DNA from 2 places in the Paraburkholderia megapolitana genome. Region 1 is predicted to be linked to the other one. Evidence: riboswitches for the same ligand, from Rfam matches in the RefSeq annotation. Region 1 holds a riboswitch; the other holds the start of a gene.
The links. Region 1 has a riboswitch for thiamine pyrophosphate ahead of FNZ07_RS31485 (FAD-dependent oxidoreductase). Riboswitches for the same ligand answer to the same signal wherever they lie in the genome.
Positions count from the first base shown of each region.

Region 2: linked by a shared signal. The riboswitch ahead of thiC (phosphomethylpyrimidine synthase ThiC) and the one ahead of FNZ07_RS31485 (FAD-dependent oxidoreductase) in region 1 are both predicted to bind thiamine pyrophosphate.

Region 1 is NZ_CP041745.1:4,055,482-4,059,977, reverse strand. It holds gene FNZ07_RS31490 (ABC transporter ATP-binding protein/permease) at 1-1,653, opposite strand, end outside; TPP riboswitch at 1,985-2,096, shown strand; gene FNZ07_RS31485 (FAD-dependent oxidoreductase) at 2,289-3,443, shown strand; gene thiS (sulfur carrier protein ThiS) at 3,502-3,699, shown strand; gene FNZ07_RS31475 (thiazole synthase) at 3,734-4,496, shown strand, end outside.
Region 2 is NZ_CP041745.1:2,942,343-2,946,838, reverse strand. It holds gene thiC (phosphomethylpyrimidine synthase ThiC) at 27-1,958, opposite strand; TPP riboswitch at 2,039-2,158, opposite strand; gene FNZ07_RS26410 (DUF1223 domain-containing protein) at 2,404-3,252, shown strand; gene FNZ07_RS26405 (cytochrome b/b6 domain-containing protein) at 3,321-3,938, shown strand; gene FNZ07_RS26400 (molybdopterin-dependent oxidoreductase) at 3,961-4,496, shown strand, end outside.

The sequences.
Region 1 (4,496 bases):
CGGCAACCGCTCGATGAACAGGTGATAGAGCCGCGCTTCGTTGTCGGTATCGAGTGCGCTGGTCGCTTCGTCGAGGAACAGATAGTCGGGTTTGTGCAGCAGGACACGCGCTGCTGCAAGCCGTTGCTGCTCGCCGGGCGACAGCACGCGAGCCCAGTGCGCGGATTCCTCGAGACGGCCTGTGTAGTCCGCGAGATGGCAAGCCTGCAGCGCTTCGATGTATTCGTTGTCGGTGTACGTTTCCGCCGACGACGGATAGGCGAGCGCGGCCTTCAGCGTGCCGATGGGCATATAGCTTTGTTGCGGAATGAACATCATGCGCGCACTGACCGGCGCATCGATCGAGCCGTTACCGAATGGCCACAGTCCGGCGAGTGCACGCATCAAGGTGCTCTTGCCGGCCCCGGACGCGCCGCGTACCAACCAGCGCGAGCCGGGCTGGATCGAGATGTCGCGGATCTGCGAGAGCGGGGCGCCACTCGGCAGGGAGAGCGAGAGACCGTCCGTGGTGAGCCTGTCCTCGTCCACGTAGTGCAGGTTGATGCCGCCATGAGCGGTGGCCGGCGAGGTCGCTTCTTTCAGGTGCGATGCATGGACGACACGTTTGAATTCGCGCAGACGATTCACCGTCGCGCGCCACTCGACGAGGCTGCCGTAACTGTTGATAAACCACGAGAACGAGTCGCTGACCGTGCCGAACGCATTCTGGATCTGCATCAACACGCCTAGGGTAAATGCGCCGGAGAAATACTTGGGCGCGGCGACAATGAGCGGAAAAATGGTCGCGATATTGCCGTAGAAGCTCAGCACGAAGCTCAGGCGCTTCGTGTACTTCATCACACGCCACCAGTTGTCGCGAATGCGCTGGAAGACGTTTTGTGCACTCGCGCGTTCGGTCTGCTCGCCGTCGTAGAACGCGATCTGCTCCGAGTTTTCGCGCACACGGATCAGGCCGAAACGAAAATCTGCCTCGACCTTTTGTTGCTGGTAGGTAATCGCAACGAGCGGGTGGCCGAGCTTGTAGGTCATGTACGAGCCAGCCAGGGCATAGAGCGCGGCGACCCACACCATGTAGCCTGGGATCACGAGCGGCATGCCCCCGAGCGTGACGGTCAATGCGCCAGCCAGGGACCAGAGGATGGTAATGAACGAAATGAGTGTGACGACGGTTGACAGAAAATCGAGCGTCAGTGTGAGCGTGCTGGTTGCAAATGACTGCAGGTCATCGCTTATCCGCTGGTCGGGGTTGTCCGCGAGCCGGTCGCGCTCGATCCGGTAGAAGACGCCGTGGCCGAGCCATTCTTCGAGGTACCGTGTCGTGAGCCACTGGCGCCACCGGAAGCCGAGCATCTGCCGCAGATAGCGGCCGTATACAAAGAGGACGATCAACGCTGCTACGAGAACGGCCCAAACCATCATCAAGTGCGGGAAGTCCTTGACGCTCTTGGCTTGCAGCATGTTGTAGAAGTCGCCGTTCCAGGTGTTGAACTTGACGGTGATCCAGACGTTCGTGAGGTTGATCGCAACGATCGTAACCAGCAGTCCCCAGGCGATTTTCCATTCTTCAGAGACCCAGTACGGCTTGATCAGACTCCACGCGGAGACTTTATCGTCGGGCTCTAGCGTGGGTGTAGGGGAAGTGTTGGGCGTCATGACCATCCTGGGAGAAATGCTGGCTCGTCTGGGACCGGCGCACGATGGCTGGACCCTGATGGCTCAGTCCGTAGCGAGTTGGCGCCACGGCGAAATTGTGATTGCGACCCGGGCATCGACCCCGTGCCGCGACCGCCCGATTCTGGCCCGACCCACTTAAACGAGTCTTAACGGATCCTGGCGGCCCGGCCGGCCCACGCTGCGTTGACGGCATTGTGCCAGAGCACCCCAGCTCGCCGTATTTCCCCGCGCAACCCGCCACAGGCAGGCTGGACAGCCCGCCGCAGCCCCCCGGTTTGCGGGCCTCCGGCCTTTTATGGTCTAATGGCCGTTGACGAAACAGGGGTGCTTTGCGCGCGGGCGACACGCTGCGGCCAGGCTGAGAGAGACCCTTCGCACCCGATCCGGGTAATACCGGCGCGGGAAGTTTCCGGAAGTTCTGATGTCTTCCATTTCTCCGCCGGACGGCACCGTCATGGGTGCGTGGTCCGGCCGGCTTCGCCCGCCGGTTTCGTCCTTGGGTACGTGCGCTTCCTGCCGTACGGAAAGGATTCGATGACCGCTTATTCTTCAGTTTTTTGCGTTGTCTGTCCGCACGTCTGCGGATGGGCTCCGTCGCGTCCGGTTCCCGCGCGATGAAGACCGCTACCCAACCCAAACCGGATTTCGCCGTGATCGGCGGTGGGCTGTGCGGGCGGCTCGTCGCGTGGCGTCTGGCCGGCGCCGGGCATCGCGTGGCGTTGTACGAGCGTGGCGATGCAGCAGGTACGCAGGCTGCCGCGTGGGTCGCCGCCGCGATGCTCGCGCCGCTCGCCGAAGCCGCCAGCGCGGAACTGCTGATCACGCAACTCGGCGCCGCATCGCTCGATGCATGGCCGCGGTTGCTCGCCGAATTGCCGGAGCCGGTGTTCTTTCAGCGCAATGGCTCGCTCATCGTGTGGCATCACGCGGATCGCACGGAAGCTTCGCTGTTCGAACGCCGAGTGCGTGCGAACGCGCCGGCCGAGTGGCTCGACAGCGGCTTCGTCGCGCTGTCCGGCGCGCAGATCGGTGCCGCCGAGCCCGCGTTGACCGGCCGCTTCACGAAAGGCTGGCTGTTGCCGCGCGAAGGGCAGCTCGACAATCGCCAGGTGCTTGCCGCACTTGCGGCGGGGCTCGCGGCACGCGGCGTCGAACTGCACTGGAACACCCACATCGACGATCGCGCGATGCCCGACGCGCATGTCACGATCGATTGTCGCGGCCTTGGCGCAAAACCGGTTCTGCCGACGCTGCGCGGTATCCGCGGTGAAGTTGCGCGAGTACACGCGCCTGGCATCGATCTCACCCGCCCGGTGCGCCTGCTGCATCCTCGCTACCCGCTCTATATCGCGCCGAAGCAGGACGACTGCTATGTGATCGGTGCAACCGAAGTGGAAGGCGAGGACATGTCGCCGGTGAGCGTGCGCTCGGCGCTCGAATTGCTGAGCGCGGCGTTCTCCGTGCATCCGGGTTTCGGCGAGGCGCGCATCCTCGAACTCAATGCACACTGCCGCCCAACCATGCCAGACCATCGTCCGGCACTGGTCTGGAACGGCGCACAGACGCTGCGCGTGAACGGCCTGTACCGGCACGGCTACATGATCGCGCCGGAAGTCGCGGACGAAGCGGTGCGCTTTGCCGCCGCGCTGCTCGAGCGCCGTGTCGCCGATGTCGACGCGTTTGCGACCTGGCGGCGCGACGCGCGCTGGAGCGAGCTGTTCCACCTCGACTCGCTGAACCAGCCGGACCCGGCGCGCGAGCCGGCGTAACCGAAGCCGCCTGCCGCGAACCACGAAAGAAACGGAAGAAACGCTTTTGACGAACCCCATGAACATCCATATCAACCAGAAACCGCTGACGCTGCCCGACGGCGCCACCGTCGCCGATGCGCTTACCGCATGGGGCGCGCGGCCGCCGTTCGCGGTTGCGCTGAACGGCGATTTCGTCGCGCGCACGCAGCATGCGGCGCGCGCGCTGCAACCGGGCGACCGGCTCGACGTCGTGCAACCGGTCGCGGGCGGCTGAGCCGCGGCGCACCGTCAGACGCAAGGATTCCCCAATGACTTCTCCCGCTTCCGCCGATCCCCTCCGCCTCTACGGCGAAACGTTCGCGAGCCGCGTGCTGCTCGGCACCTCACGCTATCCGTCGCTGCAGTCGCTGTCCGATTCGATCGCGGCGGCGCAGCCGGGCATGGTCACCGTCGCGCTACGTCGTCAGATGAACGAAGGCGGCGCCGAGGCGGGCTTCTTCGACCTGCTCAAGCGCCACAGCGTGCCATTGCTGCCGAACACCGCCGGCTGCCAGAGCGTCGCCGAAGCGGTGACGACCGCGCACATGGCGCGCGAAATCTTCGCCACCGACTGGATCAAGCTCGAACTGATCGGCGACGACTACACGCTGCAACCCGACCCGATCGGGCTGATCGAGGCGGCCGCCCAACTGGTGAAGGAAGGCTTCAAGGTGCTGCCGTACTGCACTGAAGATCTCGTGATCGGTAGACGCTTGCTCGATGTGGGCTGCGAGGCGCTGATGCCGTGGGGCGCGCCGATCGGCACCGGCAAGGGCGTCATCAATCCGTACGGGTTGCGCGTGCTGCGTGAGCGGCTGCCCGACGTACCGCTGATCGTCGACGCCGGGCTCGGTGTGCCCTCGCACGCGTGCCAGGTGATGGAGTGGGGCTTCGACGGGGTGCTGCTGAACACGGCGGTATCGCAGGCGACCCATCCGCCGGCGATGGCGCGCGCCTTCGCGCTGGCCGCCGAGGCGGGCCGCGCCGCTTACGTTGCCGGGCCGATGGCCGAGCGCGAGGCGGCCGAGGCGA
Region 2 (4,496 bases), 1.1 Mb from region 1:
TTATTGATGTGACTCATTGCCGTCACTCATTGCCGCTGATAAATCTCCGCACCCTTGCGGACGAACTCGATGGCCTTCACTTCCATCCCCTTCTTCAGCGCTTCGTCGTCGGTGACGCCTTGCTGCGCTGCAAACTCGCGCACGTCCTGCGTGATCTTCATCGAGCAGAAGTGCGGCCCGCACATCGAGCAGAAATGCGCGACCTTCGCCGAATCCTTGGGCAGCGTTTCGTCGTGGAATTCGCGCGCCTTGTCCGGATCGAGGCCGAGGTTGAACTGGTCTTCCCAACGGAACTCGAAGCGCGCTTTCGACAGCGCGTTGTCGCGCACCTGCGCACCCGGATGGCCCTTCGCGAGATCGGCCGCATGCGCCGCGAGCTTGTACGTGATGATGCCGGTCTTCACGTCGTCCTTGTTCGGCAGCCCGAGGTGTTCCTTCGGCGTGACGTAGCACAGCATCGCTGTGCCGAACCAGCCGATCATCGCTGCACCGATGCCCGACGTGATGTGGTCGTAGCCTGGCGCGATATCGGTGGTGAGCGGTCCGAGCGTGTAGAACGGCGCTTCGTCGCACCATTCGAGCTGCAGGTCCATGTTCTCCTTGATGAGCTGCATCGGCACATGGCCCGGGCCTTCGATCATCGTTTGCACGTCGTGCTTCCACGCGATCTGCGTGAGTTCGCCGAGTGTTTTCAGTTCGCCGAGCTGAGCTTCGTCGTTGGCATCGTAGATCGAGCCGGGACGCAGACCGTCGCCGAGCGAGAAGGCGACGTCGTATGCCTTCATGATTTCGCAGATGTCTTCGAAGTGCTCGTACAGGAAGCTTTCCTTGTGATGCGCGAGGCACCACTTCGCCATGATCGAGCCGCCGCGCGACACGATGCCGGTCATCCGCTTCGCCGTGAGCGGCACGTACTGCAGACGCACGCCCGCGTGAATCGTGAAGTAGTCGACGCCTTGTTCGGCCTGCTCGATCAGCGTGTCGCGGAAGATTTCCCAGGTCAGGTCTTCGGCTTTACCGTTCACCTTTTCGAGCGCCTGATAGATCGGCACCGTGCCGATCGGCACCGGGCTGTTGCGGATGATCCACTCGCGCGTTTCGTGAATGTGCTTGCCGGTGGACAGATCCATCACCGTGTCGCCGCCCCAGCGGATCGCCCACGTCATCTTGTCGACTTCCTCGCCGATCGACGACGTCACCGCCGAGTTGCCGATGTTCGCATTGACCTTCACGAGGAAGTTGCGACCGATGATCATCGGTTCGCTTTCCGGGTGATTGATGTTGTTCGGAATGATTGCGCGGCCACGGGCGACTTCTTCGCGGACGAATTCCGGAGTGATAGCGGTGAGGCCGTTAGGACCGAATGCGCTCGCGCCGAACGCCTGGCCCGGATGCTGGCGGCCCATCATCGCGGCGAGCTTTTCGCCGTTCGGGCCGCTCGTCTTGAGGCTCTCGAGATACTCGGCGCGGCGCTGGTTCTCGCGGATCGCGATGTATTCCATTTCCGGCGTGACGATGCCCTTTCTCGCGTAGTGCATCTGCGACACGTTCTTGCCGGCGATCGCACGGCGCGGCGTGCGGTGCAGGCCCTGGAAGCGCAGATCGGCGGTGGCGGTATCGGCGGCGCGTTCGCGGCTGAAGTCACTCGACAGACCTGTCAGCGCTTCGGTGTCGCCGCGTTCTTCGATCCACGCCTGACGCAGTGCCGGCAGGCCCGCGCGAATGTCGATCTTGGCATCCGGATCGGAGTAGGGGCCCGACGTATCGTAGACATAGACCGGCGGATTCTTTTCGCCGCCGAAGCTGTCAGGCGTATCGGCCTGCGAGATTTCGCGCATCGGCACGCGGATGTCCGGACGCGAGCCGCTCACGTAGACCTTGCGCGAATTGGGCAGCGGGGCGACAGCGGCTTCGTCGACGTGTGCGTCGGCGGAAATGAATTTTGGGTTGGCGTTCATGCATATCTCCTTAGTGGGGCGGCTAGGCAGGAGATGAGATGAAGTGAGTCGGGGTTCGCGAGAGATGAGGCAGTGGTAAGCGGCGAAGCCCGGACGCTTCCCTGCGCTGGCATTATCCAGATCAGGTTCAAAGGGTATTTCTCACCCACGCAGCTCACCGCCCGATGGCGATGCGCGACGCAGGACCCCCGCGTTAGCAGCGCACACGATACACCGGGCGAGGCGGGCTTGGCAACTTGCTGCCGCCTCGGGCCGGTGCGCTTCCTGACAATTTCCTGACGCCGGCGGCGGGTCGACTCACAGCCAACGCTGGCTGCGGCGAGGCGCGCTCGCTGGACGCACCGTGCCAAGGCCGCTTGCCGCCCTGTGCAAAAAATTTGCGTTTTCGCTGTCATAACAGCCGCCGCCGCCCGACCAACACGCAGATTTCCCGATGGAGCGTGTCATGGTCTTCTTTTCAAACGGTCGGTGGTCCGGTTTTGCGCTGGGGCGTTTTGCGCGCTGGTGCGCGCTCGCGGTGGCGTGCGGGGCGGCTCTCGCGAGCGGCGTGGCGAATGCGGCCGCCGGCCAGTGCCTCGCGCATAGTCCCGCGCATCGGGTCGCGCTCGTCGAGCTGTATAGCAGCGAAGGCTGCAGCAGCTGCCCGCCCGCCGACAACTGGCTCAGTCAATGGAAGCAGGGCGGTGCAGCGCAAGGTGTCGTGCCGCTCGCGCTGCATGTCGATTACTGGAACAGCCTCGGCTGGACCGACCGTTTCTCGCAGCATCGCTTCACCGAGCGGCAACAGACGCTGACCGACGTTGCCGGTGCGCACACGATCTACACGCCGGAAGTATTCGTCGCGGGTCGCGAGTTGCGTAGCTGGTCGAGTGCGGACAGTTTCGCGGACCGTGTCCGCCAGATCGTCGCGCAACCCGCATCCGCGGATGTGGCCGTGGAGCTTAAGCCGCGCGCAGGCAGCCCGTCAGGCGCCTTCGACCTCGATGCGCAATTCACTTCGCATGCCGCCACCGCAGATCCGCTGAACGCATACGTCGCGGTCTATGAAAACGCGCTGACGTCGCAGGTGCGCGCAGGCGAGAACAGCGGCGCGACGTTGCATCACGAGCGGGTCGTGCGGCAATGGATCGGTCCGGTGCCGCTAGCTGCAGGCCACGCGCAGATTCGCCACGACGTCACGCTCGACGCGGTCGATGCCGGCGCACCGGCCGACCGGTTCGGTGTCGTCGCGTTCGTCGAGAACGCTGCTACCGGCGACGTGCTGCAGGCCGCCGATCTCGCGGCGTGTCACTAGGCCGCCTATTCGCTTCGCCTTCGGAAAACATCATGAACCCCACACGCCTGCCGGCCAGTCTCGCATCGATGCCCGCGCCTGTGCCGCCCGTGCAGCAGTCGCGCACGATCCACCCGGTCTGGGTGCGCATCACGCACTGGCTCAACGCACTCGCCGCGCTCACGATGATGCTGTCGGGCTGGCGCATCTACAACGCGTCGCCGATTTTCCCGAGTTTCTCGTTTCCGAATGGCATCACGCTCGGCGGCTGGCTCGGCGGTGCGCTGCAATGGCACTTCGCCGCGATGTGGCTGCTGGTGTTCAACGGCATCGTCTATCTGCTGCTGAATCTGGCGAGCGGGCGCCTCGTGCGCAAGTTCTTGCCGCTGTCGCCGCGCGCACTGCTGCGCGATTTCGTCAGCGCGTTGCGCGGCAAGCTCTCGCACGACGACCTGAGCCACTACAACGCCGTGCAGAAGCTCGCCTATCTGTTCGTGATCGTCGACCTGATCGTGCTCGTGCTGTCGGGGCTCGCGATCTGGAAGTCGGTGCAATTTCCGCTGCTGCGAGAACTGATGGGCGGCTACGACACCGCGCGGATCGTGCATTTCAGCGCGATGTCGCTGATGGCCGGGTTCCTCGTCGTGCATCTCGCGCTAGTCGCCCTGGTGCCGCGCTCGCTGCTCGCAATGTTGCGCGGCCGCTGAGCCTATCTCTCAGGACATCGTCATGCCTTCCTCGAAAAAACCTTCAGCGAAGCTCGATCGCGAGTCGATCCTGATCGATGCGCGTCGTGAGCTCGCGATGCCGTCGCGACGCCTGTTCGGCAAGCGGTTGCTGACGCTTGGCGGTCTGTCGATGCTGACCGGCTGCTCGCTCACCGACGACGACTCGGTGAATAAATTCCTCACAGCCGTGTCGCGTCTGAACGACCGCGCACAGGCCTTCCTCTTCGACCCGAAGCAGCTCGCGCCGACCTACACCGAAGCGCAGATCACGCGACCGTTTCCGTTCAACGCGTTCTACGGCATCGACGACGTGCCCGACGTGAACGGCGCCGCCTACCGGTTGCAGTTGAGCGGCCTCATCATGGGCAAGCGCACGTGGACACTGCCCGAGCTGTACGCGCTGCCGCATCAAGAGCAGATCACGCGGCATATCTGCGTGGAAGGTTGGAGCGCGATCGGCCGTTGGGGCGGCACGTCGTTCGGCGATTTCCTGCGACGCGTCGGCGCCGATACGAGCGCGAAGTACGTCGGCTTCAA